DNA from 3 places in the Gardnerella washingtoni genome. Region 2 is predicted to be linked to each of the others. Evidence: riboswitches for the same ligand, from Rfam matches in the RefSeq annotation. Region 2 holds a riboswitch; each other region holds the start of a gene.
What was found. A riboswitch is a leader RNA that binds a small molecule or an ion and turns the genes downstream of it on or off. The one in region 2 is predicted to bind thiamine pyrophosphate.
Positions count from the first base shown of each region.

Region 1 (6,019 bases), 690 kb from region 2:
TTGGACGCTGTATTTGGTCACTGATCCACGCATGGGCAATCGACCGGAAGAGCGGGTGGCAGTAGAGTCAATTGAGGGTGGAGTTACGGTTGTGCAGTTGCGCGATAAGTATTCTGACGATACTGAGATTGCCGCTAAGGCGAAGAGATTGCGCCACGCGCTCATTGATTCTGGACATGGCGATGTGCCTGTGTTTATTGATGATCATGTTGATTGTGCAGCTCGGCTTGGTTTTAACCTGCATATTGGGCAAAAAGATATGCCGTTTGTTGAAGCGCGCAAGATGATGCCGGCTGAGTGGATGATTGGGCTTACTTGCGCGCGACCGGATTTGATGGAAAAAGCGTACCGTGAGTGCAAAGAAAATGATGTACCGCTGCCAGATGCGATTGGTATTGGCGCTGCTTTTGAAACACATACGAAGGCGCACGACGTGCCACCGCTTGGCGTTGATGGCGTGAATGAGGTTGCAAAAGTTGCGCACACGATGGGCGTGAAAACGTTGGCAATTGGCGGAATTCACGAGAATACGGTGTTCCCTATTCGCGGTCTTGAAATTGACGGCGTGTGCACAGTGTCGGCGCTGATGTGTGCTGAGGATGCAGCGAAAGTTGCGCGCGAGCTGAAGCGCGTGATTACTGAGTAAGCGCGCGCTTAGACCGTGCGAGCGTTTGTGGACTTACACACACTCTAAGTCCACAAACGCAGGGAAACTCATCTCACGTTTGGAGCGTGCCATGTGGTTATTTGCTCCAAACACGGGGAATTTCCCTCACATTTGGAGAGTTGCAGACTACATAGCACTCCAAACACAAGGAATCCCCCTCACATTTGGAGGGTTACGGACTACATAGCACTCCAAACACGAGGAAGTCCCACGGACTTCCAACTTAAGCGAGTTCCCGCTTTGACCGAGCTTGAAATCCCATTGATTTCAAGCTCGGTCAAAGCGCTCGGAGCGTTAACGCAGTGCGCGATGCGCTTGGTTGAAGAAATCGTATTCGTACACACACGACGTCATGTACGCTTGAGCAGCACGAACACGCTGTTCAGGTGAAGCTTTCTCAAAAGCATCTTCCACACACTCAATTGCCGTACGAACGCACGCGTCAAAGCCTTCCGAAGAATACATTTCAATCCAATCATAGTATGGGTTGCCAGGCTTCAACGCAGCAGCAAGCACATGACCAACTTCCTCATACAACCAATAGCAAGGAAGCACACTAGCCGCTGCCACTACATAATCCTCACCAAATGTCGAAGCAAGCAAGTGATTCACGTAAGCAAGCGTCACTGGCGAACAAACAGGTTGCATTGGTTGACCTGTTTTCTTAAACCAGCCACGATGCAGCTCAGACTCTGCCTCAATGCATCCTGCGGAACTTGACGACCAGTGCACACGCGCTTTATCATCATGTGCTTTAGCTCCGCAAGCCGCCAAAGCTCGCGAGTAGCGTTTCAAATATTCCGCATCCTGATTCAAATAGAAGTCAAACAAATCTTCATCCAAAGATCCGTCACCAAGCGCCTGAATAAACGGCATCCGCATAATATTATTATCGACATCAGCACTCGCGTTCCACAAAGCCGCAGTCCACTTACCAGCGGCAGCAATCCACGGTTTTCGCGCAACAGAATGAGCTGACACAACGCAAGTTTCAGGTTTCGTGCCGTCTAAATCTCGCTCATTAATTTTCATGTGTTCCCATGGTGTTGCCGAAGAATCAAGCTCCATCCTATACTGACGTGCCGCGTGGTTCACCGGCCCATGCCCCTTGCCAACATGCAAATCCGCTCCATGCGCAATCGCTTCATTAAGCCAATGCGTAGTCCAAGATAATGCTTCCGCAACGGTTTCATGATCCTCAAGCTTTTTTCCTTCTCGAAGCGCTAAACCAACGCGAGCCGCTAGAGACGACGAAAGCGAGCAGCCTGTGCCGTGCGTTGTAGAAGTGTCGACGCGTGGCGAAGGAACGTGAATCTCGGTACCGTCTGGGAAAACTGCCGTATTTCCAGCGTCCGTGCCGGTTAAGTGACCACCTTTCACGATTACCACGGTGTTGTTGTCGGCAGCCCAACGGCGAGCTTGTGCGCACGCTTCAGTAAAGCTGGTTGCAGGCTGTTGTTCACACAGCACAGCAAGTTCGGGAATATTTGGCGTAATAATATCCGCTTTTGCAGCAAATTGGCGTAATGCTTCTTCGGCTGATTGTTTCAGCAGACGATCACCAGAAGTAGCTACCATCACAGGGTCGAGTACGATTACTGGCACGGGATGCGATTCAAGCCAGTCGCGCACAAGTTCAATGTATGGTTTGTCTCCGAGCATGCCTAGTTTAACAGCATCAATGCGTACGTCGTCGAATACAGCTTCGAGTTGTGCGCGTAGGAACGAGGTTGGCGGAGTATAGACTTCGCGCACACCGCAAGTGTTTTGCGCAACTAGGTCGGTAGTTACGCACATGCCGAAGCCATGAGATGCCATGATTGATTTGAGGTCGGCTTGGATACCGGCACCACCCGTCGGATCTGTGCCAGCTATGGAGAGCACGCGCGGAATGATTGGATCGTCAAGTGACGGCAACGAGCTTTTTCGTGGAGTTGAGAAAGCTGTATTCGCGGTTGTATTCGCGGTTGTATTCGCGGTTGTATTCACATTAGTAGCGTTTACTACGGAAGTGATTTTACTATCGGCGTTTGTTTGTGCAGGTATTGTCATTATGTTTCCCTTCGCTAGCACTATCTAGATCAGGTTCTGCGGATGTAATCTCAGCGTTTTTGCTTGTGAATTATCGCAGCATCGCGCACTCCGAACCATCTTCGACTATATCGTTCACACACTACTAACGTGGAGAATTTATCTCACGTTTACGCGACGACCTGCTTGAGCGCAGCGATTGAGCGCGCGAAAGCAATTCGGAGCGGAAACTCGCTTAGGTTGGAAGTCCGGGGGACTTCCAACGCGAGTTTCGTAAGCGAGCGCGTTATCCGCGCGAGCGTTACTTGAGTGGGGTGTAAGTCCCCAAAAGCGCGCGCTTACGCATCACAACCTAAGCCACTTGAACTTGAAGAACATCCTACCGCTTCGAAGCGCTTCAGCCGAATCGCCGCAGTGCTTGCTGTCAGTAAGCGAGCCGAAGCCGTTTCCGCTAAGCACAGATGCCAACCATCCGCGCCTACCGAATGCGCCCGATGCTATGAAGAGCGCCATCAATATGCCGAATAAGAAGGTGTACGTAATAGCAGCGTTTCCACCAGTAAACGGCAGCGGAATTGGCGACACGTTAATGCCAGTAATCTTTATATAGCCAATGATTGCCTTCGTATCATCTTTGCCAGCATCATAGTGCTCACTCTTATTCTCTGACTTATCTTTTGTCTGCGCGTATACTGCGTAAACAGCCGTATTCTTATTAGTTATAAGCAACTTCTGCAATTCGTCAGCATCTACACTTGCGTTGCCGTTGGTATCGCGCTTCAAAATAGGCGTGCAAGTATCTTCAACAGGCTTACGATTGTTCAATTTTCGCACGCATACTTGAAGATTCTTCTCAACTGCATCTCGAGAATCAAAATCATCGCTAGCGTCTACTAACAGCTCTTTGCCGTTTACTTTGCCTTTAGCATCTGGATTACCAGTAAATGTAAACTTAATATCGTTAGCAGTAACTTTGTAAGGCTCATCCATAGACGAAGTCTCAAGCGAACCTTTCGCTTCAGCTTTAGGCTTTATTACATCAACCGGCACTACATATACTGGTAGAATTGACTGCGCTCCAGCAATATCACTAAAGTCAGATTTTGCTTCATAACCGTATGTACCTTGCAGACTTTCCCTAGCATAACGGTTTGAAAGCGAAAGCACATAGTGCGAAGAGTTTGAGGAATTATTAACGTATTTTATGCCTTCAAGACCACCAAGAACTTTATCTAGCGTGAATTGAGACGACTTTACATCACCCATTCCCCACTCTGGTATATCAGTTGATTTCGGCGTCATCTTGTTATATTGATCGTTTCCCAAAACACTAGCATTCATACCACTATTTGAATTACGAACTGAAACGCTATTACCGCCGCCATAATAACCATTTGCGGTAACCAAGTCAGGTGCGTTAGTAAACTCACCATTCAGCGTAAAGAAACCAGGACGATTGAAACCATTCTTACCCTGTTCAGCAGCAGCCTTATCTGTGCCATTAACAACACGCAAAGATGGTTGGCTCTTAGCAAAATCATCTTCAGCTTTCTTTAACTCGTTACCAGATTTGCCATTTGTTGCTTCTTTCAATTTTACTGGCATAAGCTTTAACGCATTCTGCAAGTCACCTAAACCTATTTGACCGCTGCTGCTCGCGTTATAGCGATACACAAGCGATTGATGACCAGGCGTGCCAACCAGCTCAAATCCTGGGTCGCTAGAACGTCCGTCAATATATGGCTTATCTTTATCCCACTCAATCGTGTAGTCAGCAGCATCATTACCAACACTTCGCAACCTAGCGAATCTTGTTACAACATTATATCTTGGTTCCGGCGTTACATTTCGCCTACGCCATCCACGCAAAAGAATAAACGAATCCTGCTCATTGCCTGCGTTAGAGTAATTGTTGCGTTTATCTTTCTGCTCAGTAGGCGCAACATACTCCCCACGCTTCCAAGCAACTTCTGACTGGTTTGCAGAAAGCGTATCATCATCATCCACGCTTATAAGACTGTCAGCATCTCCAAATCCAAGCCATTTGCCACCGGAATTGCCATTGCGTAGCACGTAATTTACAGCACGCTTTTCAGAGTCATTCAGCAGCAATGGATGCACTTGTACGACTTTCTTATTGACTACGACTGGGAAGAACACGCAATCTGAAGGCGAGTTCCAATCTTTTGGCGCTTCTGTTTCAGGCCTACACACGCTACTACGTTGCGCAACCATTGAGTCAGCAGATAGCACGTTGCGCATGTCTTCTTCTTTCTCTTCTTCTTTTTCTTTTAACGCATTTGACGCATTACCATTCGTCGAATTGCTATTTACAGCGCTACTTGCATGAGTTGGATTTTCACTGCCGTCTGATTGAGATGAGTTGTTGTTATTCGATAACTCATCCAAATTTTCAGATTTAACGCCAGGCATATTAGACCAAGGTCCGTAAGATTCTGCGCGATTCCTTGCACGCACTACGCTTCCAGGAGCTAAGACTTCAGGATTAAATATTATTGCAGAATTATTTTTCCCATAGTCATTAGAATTCAACGTAACGCCTTGAGGCAGCGTATAACCTTCGCAAACTTGCCACTTATCCGTTGACTTCGATCTACATAATGCTAATGCTTCACTCGTGTCAGTATCGCTTTGAGAATTAGCATTATTACTACTCAAGTTATCCCGTGCACCCAAGCTAGACATGAGATTATTGCTAGATCGTAAACTAGCGAGTTTTGCTTTTTGTGCGCGAGTGAAATACACTACGAGTCGAGTCGCATTCCCACCTGCAACAACTGACACAGCATTATAGTAATTATTCGCAACAGCACCTTCCCAATCATGAAGCCACACGCCAGAAGAAGATAAATCACCATAATGATGACCATCGTATGCGCGCACAATTGGAGCTTTAGCTACAGTCCAACTGAACTTGAATTTGCCTACTACTGCTTCGTCACTCTTATTTCCAGAGTCGTCAGTTACTTGAGCAATCATCTTGAAAGTTGGTGACTTTGTAGCATCATTCCCACGCCATTTTTCTATAAATCCGCGCAACAGTTCCTTGTTGATATTGCCATCTGTAACAAACCTTACGCGAGGAGCTTTTTTAGTTTTTGAATCTGTAACTCCTTCTGCTTCAATGTCTATGCTCAGCGTGTTCTTCAAAGCTTCGCTTACATGCGTATCAGGATTTGCAACATTGAAATCATCATCCATTGCAAGCAAATCTACTACGTTGAACAAGCCCGACTGCTTTGTAATATCAGTCTTATTCATATCAATAGTCGTAGCAGTTCCGCAAGAATCAGCCTTATC
Region 1 is NZ_CP058398.1:151,719-157,737, reverse strand. It holds gene thiM (hydroxyethylthiazole kinase) at 1-646, shown strand, start outside; gene HXT28_RS00450 (bifunctional hydroxymethylpyrimidine kinase/phosphomethylpyrimidine kinase) at 962-2,719, opposite strand; TPP riboswitch at 2,709-2,822, opposite strand; gene HXT28_RS00445 (cell wall-binding protein) at 3,044-6,019, opposite strand, start outside.
Region 1: it holds a riboswitch for thiamine pyrophosphate, as region 2 does, so the genes downstream of both, HXT28_RS00450 (bifunctional hydroxymethylpyrimidine kinase/phosphomethylpyrimidine kinase) here and thiC (phosphomethylpyrimidine synthase ThiC) in region 2, are expected to answer to the same signal.

Region 2 (6,019 bases):
TCAAATGTAGAAAAGCTCCTGCGTGCTCAAATAAGCATCACAGGAGCTTTCTTTTTCAAAAAACAGACTTATAACAAATTGTTACTTGATGATAAGTAATACATTGATGTGAGAAATCACAACACCTCAATCGACATAATACCTACTGGTTCCAAAGGTGCGTCAGTTCGATCGGTAGCAACAGTATCGAGCTTATCTACTACTGCCTTTGAAGCAGCGTCAGCTACTTCGCCGAAAATAGTGTGATGACCATCGAGCCAAGGTGTTGGTACAGTCGTAATGAAGAATTGTGAGCCATTAGTGCCGTGTAAACGACCATCGCGTCCGCGGCGCTTACCCGCATTTGCCATAGCAAGCAAATAAGGCTTATCGAACTTCAACGACGGATCAATCTCATCGTCGAACTCATATCCAGGACCGCCTGTGCCGGTGCCAAGTGGGCAACCGCCTTGAATCATAAAATCTTTAATAATGCGGTGGAATGTCAAACCATTGTAGAAAGGTTCATGAGAAGCCTCACCAGTGAATGGGTCTTTCCACTCTTTTTCGCCGGTTGCGAGACCAATGAAATTCTTAACAGTTTCTGGCGCTTTGTCATCAAAGAGATTGATAGTAATATCGCCTTCAGAAGTATGCATAATAATTGTGCTCATAGTTGTAATTTTCCCATATGTTCGAGACTGCTAGCCAGTATCGTGTTATACGTTATATTTTGCGATATTGTAGAGCGAATTGAGAAACCAACCTAAGAACCAACCTAAGAACCAATTTGGCTATTAACGTAGGAATGAACTTAATATTTTGCAAGTTATAAAAAAGCGGGTTTTATAGTAAGCAGTAGCGCTCACTATAAAACCCGCTGTAGTTGGTTATTTTAACCTTCTTCTAATTTATTCGTGGTACGTATAAACGTGTATTTTCTAATATTGAAACGTATTAAAAATACACTATAAGTTTTGATACAGCGACGAACCAGATTCCTGGAACTTCTTGCTCATTGCCTTCATGCCATCAGTAATCGCCTGGCTACGCGCTTCCTCAACAAGCTGTTCCTGTTGAGCAGCGCCGCCAAAACGCTTACGAATATTCTGAGAAATAGCCATGGAGCAGAACTTTGGTCCGCACATCGAGCAGAAGTGCGCCATTTTTGCAGGCTCAGCAGGAAGAGTATCGTCGTGGAAAGCGATTGCAGTATCCGGATCGTAGCTTAAGTTAAACTGATCTAACCAACGGAACTCGAATCGAGCTTTACTAATAGCGTTATCGCGATCCATAGCATGCGGATGATGCTTAGCAAGATCAGCTGCGTGGCAAGCAATCTTATATGCAATCACGCCCTGCTTCACGTCGTCTTTGTTAGGCAATCCCAAATGCTCTTTAGGGGTCACATAGCAAAGCATTGCAGTACCGTAGCGTGCAATCTCTACGCCGCCAATTGCGGAAGTAATATGATCATAGCCCGGGGCGGTATCGGTAGTTAGAGGACCAAGCGTATAGAATGGAGCATTCTGGCAAATCGCCTTTTCCATCTCAATATTCATGCGCACAGTGTCGAATGGCACGTGTCCTGGACCTTCAATCATCACTTGCACATCGTGCTGCCAAGCAATCTTTGTAAGCTCACCAAGTGTCATAAGTTCGGAAAGCTGAGCCGCATCGTTTGCATCAGCCAAGCTACCTGGACGCAAACCGTCACCCAAAGAGAAAGCAACATCATACTTTGCGAAAATCTCGCATAACTCTTCAAAGTGCGTGTAAAGGAAGCTTTCTTGATGATGCTGTAAGCACCACTCTGCCATAATCGAGCCGCCACGCGACACAATACCGGTTACTCGGTTTGCGGTAAGCGGCACGTAGCGAAGTAGTACGCCTGCGTGAATAGTCATGTAGTCAACGCCCTGCTCGCACTGTTCGATAACCGTGTCTCGGAACAGCTCCCAGCTGAGCTTAGAAGCGTCATCCTCAACCTTTTCCAAAGCCTGGTACATTGGTACGGTTCCAATTGGCACAGGGGAGTTACGTAAAATCCATTCGCGAGTCGTGTGAATATCGTTACCGGTGGAAAGATCCATCACGGTATCAGCACCCCACTTCGTGGCCCACGTAAGCTTTTCTACTTCTTCGTCGATAGACGACGTAACAGCAGAATTACCCATGTTCGCGTTGAGCTTCGTTAAGAAGCGAGAACCAATAATCATAGGCTCAGCTTCAGGATGGTTAATATTGCAAGGAATTACAGCGCGTCCGGCTGCAACTTCTTCGCGAACCAGCTCCACGTCACAATTTTCGCGAGTAGCAACATACTGCATTTCTGGAGTAACAATGCCATGGCGAGCGTACCACATTTGCGTAATCGGATGATCCGCGCCCTTCATTGGCTTATGCGTACGCCCACGCCATTCCTTAGAAGCCTTACCGCGCTTAATAGCGCGCTTGCCATCGTCTTGAAGATTGCGTCTGCGGCCCTCATATTCCACAACGTCACCGCGGTCACGAATCCAGTCAAGGCGAAGCGGAGCCAAGCCCTCTTTAGGATCACACTTTGGTCCTTCCGTATTGTAGTCCTTAAAAGGCGGGTTAGGTCCCACGCCAGGAGTATCTGAAAGCTTAATTTCCGTGTACGGAACTTCCAAATCGTAGGAACCATACTTATATTCAAAATGAACAGGAGTAGTTTTGCGAATATGAGCCTTATCTCGCTGGGTGCAACCACGAGCCGCAATATCAACACGTTGTTGCTTAGCTAATTTTGCTGCATCTTTTGCTTCTTTAGCGTTAATAAACGTCGGCTTCTTTTCTTCAGATGGTTTTGAAGACTTTTCTTCTGTATTTTCCGCGACGATTACGCGTTTAGCGTAACCATGTTTTGCTTCACCGCGTACGGCTTTCCAACGTTCAATGAACTCACGCATAGTGGATTCTGGTGTTTCTGAAGTGTATAGAGGTTCAGCAACAAAGAATCCTGCAGCTTTTGTACGAGCAATCATAGCTACATCATCTAATTGTGTTTTTCCACCCACGAGTACTGGAAAATCACTTGCTACGCAAATTGTGTTAATTTTTGCTTCGTCCAACGTTGTGTGATTTGCTTCCAATTCGTAGGCAGCAGTAGTATTTTCGCATCCTTCTTCAGGATTGTGCATGGCAGTTACGCAAATATAATCAATGCAACCATCCGGAAGCTCATTAATAACTTTGACTAAACTTTCAGTTTCAACAGACAAGCCAATAATAGCGTCCTCTCCAAGCAAAGCACGTGCTTCTCGAGGTTCCATATCGCTTTGTGCAAGATGAATGCCGTCTACTTTGATACTTTGATTTCTAGCTTGCCAAGCAACGTCAACTCGCTCGTCAATAACAAACGTTACGGAATCGCACTTATTGTTATCTTCAATAATTTGAGCGATATCGCGAGCAAGAGTCGTAATTTCCTTAGCGTTTTCATTGTTGCAATGAAGTCGGATAAGAGTTGCTCCTGCGCGTAAAGCATCATCAACTACGTCAGTAAGTGGTCGATGATTACAAGCTTGTGGGTCTGCAATAAAGCAGGCGTTGAGATTAAATTGATTACGCATCGAAGCGTATGGATAATTTGAATTCATACTAAACTCGTTGCTCCCTACGTTGTATTAACTAACAGGTTCTAAGGGTTAGGTATTAAATACCTATCTCAGCCTTCCTATGAAAGCACCCCTGCAAAATGTTGAATTATCAATAAGTTTACACGATTATGCGCATTTCATGGGTTGGGGTATGTTGCAAATATGAGAGCGAACACGAAGGTGGTATGAAGACAAACACAATCATACATAGCAATAATAAATCTCAGCGGCACAATAGTTTCAAACACAATAGCTTTAAACACACTAGTTTCAAACACAATAAAACTGCCTGTGTTAGTAGCATGCAGGCAGTTTGTAATTGGTAAAATGTAGAACTGCTTTAGCGTTCGTGATGATTAATAATGCGCGCGATAGTGTCGCCCAAAGTTTGCACAATTTGCACGAGAATGATGCAAAGAATAACAGCTACAGTCATAACATCATACTGGTAACGCTGGTAGCCGTATCGAATTGCAATATCGCCAAGTCCGCCTGCACCAACCGTTCCAGCCATTGCAGAAAAACCAAAAAGTGTAATAAATGTTAGAGCGGCACCGCGAATAAGCGAAGGCAACGCCTCCCAAAGCAGCACTTTGCACACGATTTGTAATTTACTGGCACCAAAGCTTTGCGCAGCTTCGATCAGACTTCCGTCAACTTCTGCTAAAGATTGTTCAACAATGCGCGCCACAAATGGAGCTGCAGTAATAACAAGTGGCACAATGGCACCCGGGACGCCAAGTGAAGTGCCGACAATCAAGCGTGTAAATGGAATTAACGCAACGAGCAGGATAATAAACGGTACTGAACGCACGATATTAACGATCCAGCCAAGAACCGCGTTTATTGGAGCGTTCGGACAAATACCTTTTTTGTCGGAAGTAATAAGCAATACGCCAATCGGAAGCCCAATAACGTATGCTAAGAGTGTTGCGACTGAAGTCATCACTAGTGTATCGAGCACACCTTCAGCAAGTAAGTCGCCGTATTCGTTCAAAAATTGTGTAGCAGATTCTATCATTGTTATTTCACCTCGTTACTAAGCGTATGAAATCGTAGTAGAGCGTATTAAATCGTAGTAGATGCAGGCTTTTTACGATGATTTTCTTGCTTTTCATCTGCAATCAGCGTTCGCAAAATATTGCTTTGTGGATTTGCAAATAAGGTTGTAGTGTCGCCTAATTCCACAATATGACCGTCGTCAATCATTGCAACTCGGTCGCAAATATTTCGCGCAACTGCCAACGAATGCGTAATAATAACCAGTGTTACGTTAAGTTCGCGATTAATTCGGCGCAGTAAATCGAGGATTTGCGCGGTTGTAGTGGAGTCTAGTGCGCTTGTTGCTTCGTCACAAAGCATAATCGAAGGATTATTTGCTAACGCCCGAGCAATAGCAACGCGTTGCTGCTGGCCGCCAGAAAGCTGGCTAGGGTAGCGGTCGGCAAGATCTTGCAAACCAACTAAATTAAGCAAATAATGCGCGCGTTCTTCACGCTTCTTTTTATCAACGTGATTAAGTTCAAGTGGGAAAGTTACATTTCGCAATACTGTGCGCTGCTGGAAAAGACTAAAATTCTGGAAAATCATGCCGATATTTGCTCGAACTTTAGCAAGCTCGCGGTCTTTGACTCCAGTAATATCATTGCCATCAATCACAATCCTACCGGAAGTTGGGCGCTCAAGCAGATTCATGCAACGCACGAGCGAAGATTTTCCAGCACCGGAAGAACCGAGAATACCGAAAACTTCTCCCGACTCAATAGTGAGATTAATATCATGCAATGCTTCATGCGCTTCGCTACCTTTGCCGTAGCTTTTATGAAGATGTTCAATCTGAATCATGCTATTCCTTACAGATTATTTTGTGCTCTGTGCAACATACTAGCGTTACGTATCAAATTACGTATCAAATTACGTATCAAGTTGTGTTATGTTACGTACTGCCTTACATATTGTACGCATACTATGCAGGGGTTTATGCGTTTATGTACCTATGTACTCATGCACTTACAAAAATAATGCCGCAAAGCGCGCTAGAAATCACACGTATTTACGGCATTATATGGCTACATGGTAAGTATTGATGGTAAGTATTATTTAGAAAACAGGAAGCACAGCGCCCTTATAAGTCTTAGTAATATAGTCGTGGACTTCGCTTGTTTTCAAAGCCTTAAGTAATGCCTTAATTTTGGCCAGCTTTTCAGAACCCTTCTTTACTACAATAATATTTTCGTAAGTTTTAGCAGCAATTCCACCAACCTTTTCGGAAGTAAGCGGATCCTTAGTTGGGTTAAAACCAGCCTGAATTGCGTAGTTGCCATTCATGGCAGCAAGATCCACATCCTTAATTGCAGTCGGAACGGTTGCAGCCTCAAGTTCCTTAAACTTCAAATTCTTCGGATTACTCGTAATAT
Region 2 is NZ_CP058398.1:838,877-844,895, reverse strand. It holds gene HXT28_RS03250 (peptidylprolyl isomerase) at 117-653, opposite strand; gene thiC (phosphomethylpyrimidine synthase ThiC) at 948-3,602, opposite strand; TPP riboswitch at 3,600-3,705, opposite strand; gene HXT28_RS03240 (methionine ABC transporter permease) at 3,943-4,623, opposite strand; gene HXT28_RS03235 (methionine ABC transporter ATP-binding protein) at 4,671-5,447, opposite strand; gene HXT28_RS03230 (MetQ/NlpA family ABC transporter substrate-binding protein) at 5,703-6,019, opposite strand, start outside.

Region 3 (6,019 bases), 250 kb from region 2:
TGAGCCGCCTGAAGCGTTTGGCGCGCTGTGTGATGTTGCTCGCTTGCGTTTTAAGGCTCGAGAGCTTGGTATTACGCAAATCAGCTCTCAAGGAAAGACTGTTCGAGTGATTGGCGTTAATCCAAAGGAATCCGTGTTAATGCGTTTAAATCGTATTTATCGTGGAATGCAATATCGCCCGCTGACGCATATGCTTATTATTCCCGCTCCTTTTGAATCTTCTCTTGGGTCTAGCGCAATGAGCGAGCATGAAATACTTTCCTGGGTGCGTCAACTTCTCGATGATATCGCTTGGTAAATTTGCTTATATTCATATTTAAATAAAGGCGACCGCTATCTTGCAGTCGCCTTTATAAATATGGTTTCATAATTACTTATTGCAATGCAGCTCTAAGTTCATCTTCTATCTCACTATGATTTACTGGACGATTTTGAGCGTCAAGATGTTCGCGATTAATATGCCATTCTTTATGAATTTCTCCATTTTTTATCATAAGAATGCGATTAGAAAGTCGTACAGCTTCCGCAATATCATGCGTAACCATAAGAGTACTCCAACCATATTGAGCTTGAAGTTTGTTCAGCAGATCTTGCATATCAAAACGCGTAAGAGCATCCAAAGCTCCGAAAGGTTCGTCCAGTAACAATAATTGAGGATTCCTCACTAATGCTCTAGCTAAAGAGACTCTTTGCTGCTGACCGCCTGAAAGTTGAGATGGCCACTTGTTATCAAAACCTTCAAGCTGTATTTGGCAAAGCGCTCGATGAGCAATATCCTCAAGCTCTTGTTTACTTCCTTCCATGCCAAAAACAACGTTTTGGCTTACGGAAAGCCAAGGTATTAATCTCGCATCCTGGAAACCAATAGCCTGACGACTGGTGGCATGAACGCTACCTTCGCTAGGAGTAAGCAATCCCGAAATTATTTTCAAAAGCGTTGTTTTTCCACAGCCAGATCTACCAATAAGCGAAACAAACTCACCTTGCTTGATACTCATCGTAACGTTTTTTAACACAAAAGTAGAATTATCTGCAGCATTGTTTCCTGCATCGTTACTTACAGTGCTATTTTTAGTGTTACGAAAAGAGATGCCAAGATGCTCTATGTTAACGCAATAAGCGTCATTTTTCGCACTAGAAGTATCCGATTCTCTAGAAGATTCTTGAGAATCTGCGGAAAGCTCTTTAGAAACTTTCGCAGTATCGTTTTCCGTAGTGTGCTTTTGAAACATGTTCTTGAAACCAGTCATATTCTTGTAGATAATTGATGCTTATTTGCTGCAATCCATTACAGAATCATCCAAATTCTTTGGAGCCTGCTTAATTAAACCGTACTTAACGTATTCTTTAGCTTGAACTTTCATCATTTCCAAGCCTTTAGCGTCGATTGGGCGAATCGTTGGATTGTCAAACTTTTCAATCTGCTTAATAATCGTGTCAGACGCGCCAAGCTGCTTATAAGCGTTGCCAATAACATTCTTTTCCTTGTGAGACTTCTTTGCTTCGCGTACAAGAGCCTTATACATTTTCTTCACAAGCTCAGGATGCTTCTTAGCGAAGCTCTTGGAAACGATGTGAATAGTAACGTTCATATTGCCATATTTCTTAGCGTTTACCAGCAACTTAGATCCAGGAGTAGTCATAGCTGCTGCAAGATTCTGATCGAACGAAGAAATTGCGTCAATCTGACCAGAAGAGAAAGCAGCCTGGAAGTTGCGAGGATTCATCTCAACTTTTTGAACTTTAGAAACATCTAAACCGCTCTTATCAAAAGCACGATGAAGCATGTAGTCACCAGTGTCACCATTGTGAATAATAGCAACTTTCTTTCCATACAAGTCTTTTAAGGTTTTTACGCCACTTTTTGCAGAGGCTACAATTCCTTGAGAATCACCATTATAGTATTCGAGAGCAAAGGCAACCCAAGGCTGTCCTTCGGCAATAAGATCAATAAAACGACCGGTTCCTGTAGTTGTTGCATCTGCGCTACCGCTCATTACTGCAGTAAGACCATCAACAGGAGTGTAAGGACCAGTGTAAGTAACTTTAGACTTTCCAAACTCTTCCTGCAAGAACTTTTCGTTCTTCAATGTCGTTAAATAGTTTGCTGTAGAAAGATAAGCAACACGCATAGTACCAGTATCTTCCTTAGCAGAAGAAGCGCTACTTGCGGATTTTTGGGCACTACCGCAGGATGCAAGCGCAACTGTTGCGCAAAGAGCACATAATGCAGCAATAGTGCGTTTGCTTATACTATTCATTTTGAAATTAACCATAATTGGCTCCTTTGTTTTTTGTGTTTTTATTATTTATTTTTTTGTTATTTGGTAATTGATCAAATCTTTATTTATAAAATTAGTGAAGTATTAGGGGAATTTTGTATGTCTTACACAAAATTCATTTAGTAGAAGGCTTATATTGCGTATATTTAGGCTTTTCTGCGTTCCGGCATAAGCAAGTATTCAAATATATTTGCCGTAATCTCAGAACCAAGACCAGCAATTGCGTACATGATTATGCAAGCCATCATCTGGTCTGGCCTAAAGAATTGTTGCGCTCTTGAAAGAATATAGCCGATTCCAATAGAAGAATTAACTGTTTCGCAAGTTACTAAAGCGACCCATGCTACGGAAATAGAAAAACGTAAGCCAGTCATAAAATTAGCAAGCGTACCGCGCATAAAAATAGTGGTAAAAACAGTCGATTTTTTAATGTGATAGGCCTTAGCTAGTTCAATAAGACGCGGATCGATATTGCGAACGCCATCGCGAATATTGACATACATAGGGCCAAAAACGCCTATTGCAATAAGCATAATTTTCATAAGCTCATCAACACCAAGAAAAATAATGAGAAGAGGAGCTAGGGCAGGGAATGGTATTGAACGTATCATGTGGCTAGGTTTGTTGATGATTGTTTCACCTATTGCGCTTCCTCCAGAAAGAATTCCGGCAGGAAGTGCAAACGCAATACCCAAAAGAAGACCTGCAACGACCCTAAAAATGCTTATTGCAAGAGACGGCCACAGTATTCCCTCATTGTGTAAATCTACGAAAGCTTTTATAACTTCGAATGGGGAAGGCAAAGCGCGGTTTTCTACAGGGCCGAGTGTAATAATAAACCAGCAAAAAACTATAACTATTGTAGAAAGCCAAGCGTTAAAAGATTTAGATAATTGGGAGGCTTTTTTCTGCATGACTTTACTGTTTGCACTGCATGCAGTTTTGTGCTTATGAAAACGAATATTCATTCGACATTCCCTTCGATAGTACTAGCTATATCAGGTTCGACGGGTATGTTCTCAGCAATATTCGCTAATTTATATGAACGAGCAGTGCACCCCGTGTCAGTTTGTTATTATGTCTTATAGGCATGGACAAACATGCAAACTCGCGACACTGTGAACGTTCACGGCATAATTGATAGTTAATATAATGTAACGTCCATAAAACGCACTAATCTTGGAAGAGTCATCACAACCCATAGGTATAAAGGAGTAGTTGTGGCAGCTATTGAAAGCGTATACGCACGCGAAATTTTGGATTCTCGTGGAAATCCTACTGTTCAGGTTTATTTGGAGACCGAAGATGGCGCTCAGGGCATTGGTTTAGTACCTTCTGGTGCTTCAACTGGTGAAGCTGAAGCTTGGGAGCGTCGCGATGGCGACAAGTCCCGTTATCAGGGCAAGGGCACGTTGGAAGCTGTTAAGGCTGTCAACGAGGTAATCGCACCTAAGGTCATCGGCATGGATGCCACTGATCAGCGCGCTCTTGACGAAACAATGATTGAGCTTGATGGCACACCAAACAAGGGCAAGCTTGGTGCTAACGCAATTCTTGGCGTTTCCCTCGCTGCTCTCTACGCTGCTGCTGAGTCTGCTCAGCTTCCTTTGTATCGCTACATTGGCGGTACTAATGGTCACATTCTTCCAGTTCCAAACATGAACATCATGAATGGTGGTGCTCACGCTGACTTTGCAACCGATATTCAGGAGTACATGATTTCTCCTTACGGTTTTGCAACTTACAGCGATGCTTTGCGCGCTGGCGTTGAGGTTTACCACACTTTGAAGAATGTTTTGAAGAAGGAAGGCTTGGCTACTGGTCTTGGTGACGAAGGTGGCTTCGCTCCAAAGATGAAGTCTAACGAGGATTCTTTGAAGTACATCATGGATGCAATCGCAGCCGCAGGTTACGAGCCAGGCAAGCAAATTGGTATTTCTCTTGACGTTGCTTCTTCCGAGTTCTACAACAAGGAAACCGGCAAGTATCGTTTCGATGGTGAAGAGCGCGAATCTGCTTACATGCTCGATTACTACGAGAAGCTCATCAACGAGTATCCAATCGTTTCCATTGAAGATCCATTCCAGGAAGAAGGCTGGGATGATTGGGCAGAAATCACCAAGCGTCTCGGTGATCGTTTGCAGTTTGTTGGCGATGATTTGCTCGTCACCAATCCAAAGCGTTTGGCTAAGGGCATTGAGCTTGGCGCAGCTAACTCCTTGCTCGTGAAGTTGAACCAGATCGGTTCCGTCACCGAAACCCTCGACGCTATTGAACTTGCAACCAAGAATGGCTTCACTTCCATGGTTTCTCACCGTTCTGGCGAAACCCCAGATACCACCATTTCTGATCTTGCTGTTGCTAAGAACACCGGCCAGATTAAGACTGGTGCTCCTGCTCGTGGTGAGCGTATTGCTAAGTACAACCGCTTGCTTGAGATTGAGGAAGAGCTTGGTTCTACCGCTCAGTATGCTGGTTACAGCGCATTCAAGGCTTGCAAGAAGTACATGAAGTAACTTTTTAGTTTTAAGTAACTTAGTGACTTCTTAAGTCTTTGAGTTTTAACGGTCAGTCGTGTTTACGGCTGGCCGTTTTCTATTAATAAATGATGAAAAATTTAAAAAATGAAAAATTTTTTTGATTTGACTTTTATTCTTATCCCAATAGTGCTAATTTTATGAAAAACTCAAAAAAAGAAGGAGATATTTCATTATGAGAAAAGTAGCAGTTATCGGTATGGGTAATGTTGGTGCAGCTGTTGCTCACCAGCTTGTTGTTGGTGGTTACGCCGACGAGTTATACCTGTATGACAAAAATGAAGCCAAGGTTAAGGCTGATGCATTGGATTTTGAAGATTCAATGGATAATGTGCCTTTTAATGTAAATATCACAGTTAATGATTACGACGCTTTAAAAGATGTTGAAGTAATCGTAAGCGCTTTGGGTAATATTAAGCTTTTAGACGTTCCAAATCCTGATCGTTTCGCAGAGCTCAATCACAATCGTGTTCAAGTTGCAGAAGTTGGTGCAAAAATTAAGGCTTCAGGTTTTCACGGTGTGCTGATTGATATTACAAACCCTTGTGATGCTATTTGCCAGCTTTACAAGGAAGCTACTGGACTTCCTTACGAAAAAATTATTGGCACTGGTACTTTACTTGATTCAGCCCGTTTGCATCGCGCTGTTGGAAAGTTCTTTGGTGTGCATCCAAAGGCAGTTAAGGGTTACAGCTTGGGTGAACATGGTGATTCACAGTTTGTGGCATGGTCCACGGTTAAGGTTCTTGAACAACCGATTATTGAGCTTGCAAAAGAAAAAAATATTGATTTGGATGCTGTTGATGAAGAAACTCGTCAAGGTGGCTTTACTGTATTCTATGGAAAGAAGTACACCAACTACGGTATTGCTGCTGCTGCAGTTCGTCTAGTTCATGCTGTTCTTTCTGATTCAAAGGAGCAGATGCCTGTTTCTAACTATCGTGAAGAATATCATTCTTATCTTTCGTACCCAGCAATTGTTGGTCGTGAAGGTATTGTAAAGCAGTGCCAACTTGATTTAACTGAGGAAGAGTTACAAAAGCTACAGCACTCTGCAGATACTATTTTAAGTAAAGCTCAAGCAAAATAGATAAATCAAAAAATAAAATAACTAAAAATAGTACTTTTGAATCTAAAATATTTTTACAGATTTTAGACAAAAGCGTATTGAAAAATGTCGTTGTAGGTTTAATTGCTCCT
Region 3 is NZ_CP058398.1:586,090-592,108, forward strand. It holds gene mfd (transcription-repair coupling factor) at 1-298, shown strand, start outside; gene HXT28_RS02190 (ABC transporter ATP-binding protein) at 375-1,250, opposite strand; gene HXT28_RS02195 (ABC transporter substrate-binding protein) at 1,272-2,276, opposite strand; gene HXT28_RS02200 (ABC transporter permease) at 2,429-3,196, opposite strand; TPP riboswitch at 3,240-3,354, opposite strand; gene eno (phosphopyruvate hydratase) at 3,503-4,798, shown strand; gene HXT28_RS02210 (L-lactate dehydrogenase) at 4,995-5,909, shown strand.
Region 3: it holds a riboswitch for thiamine pyrophosphate, as region 2 does, so the genes downstream of both, HXT28_RS02200 (ABC transporter permease) here and thiC (phosphomethylpyrimidine synthase ThiC) in region 2, are expected to answer to the same signal.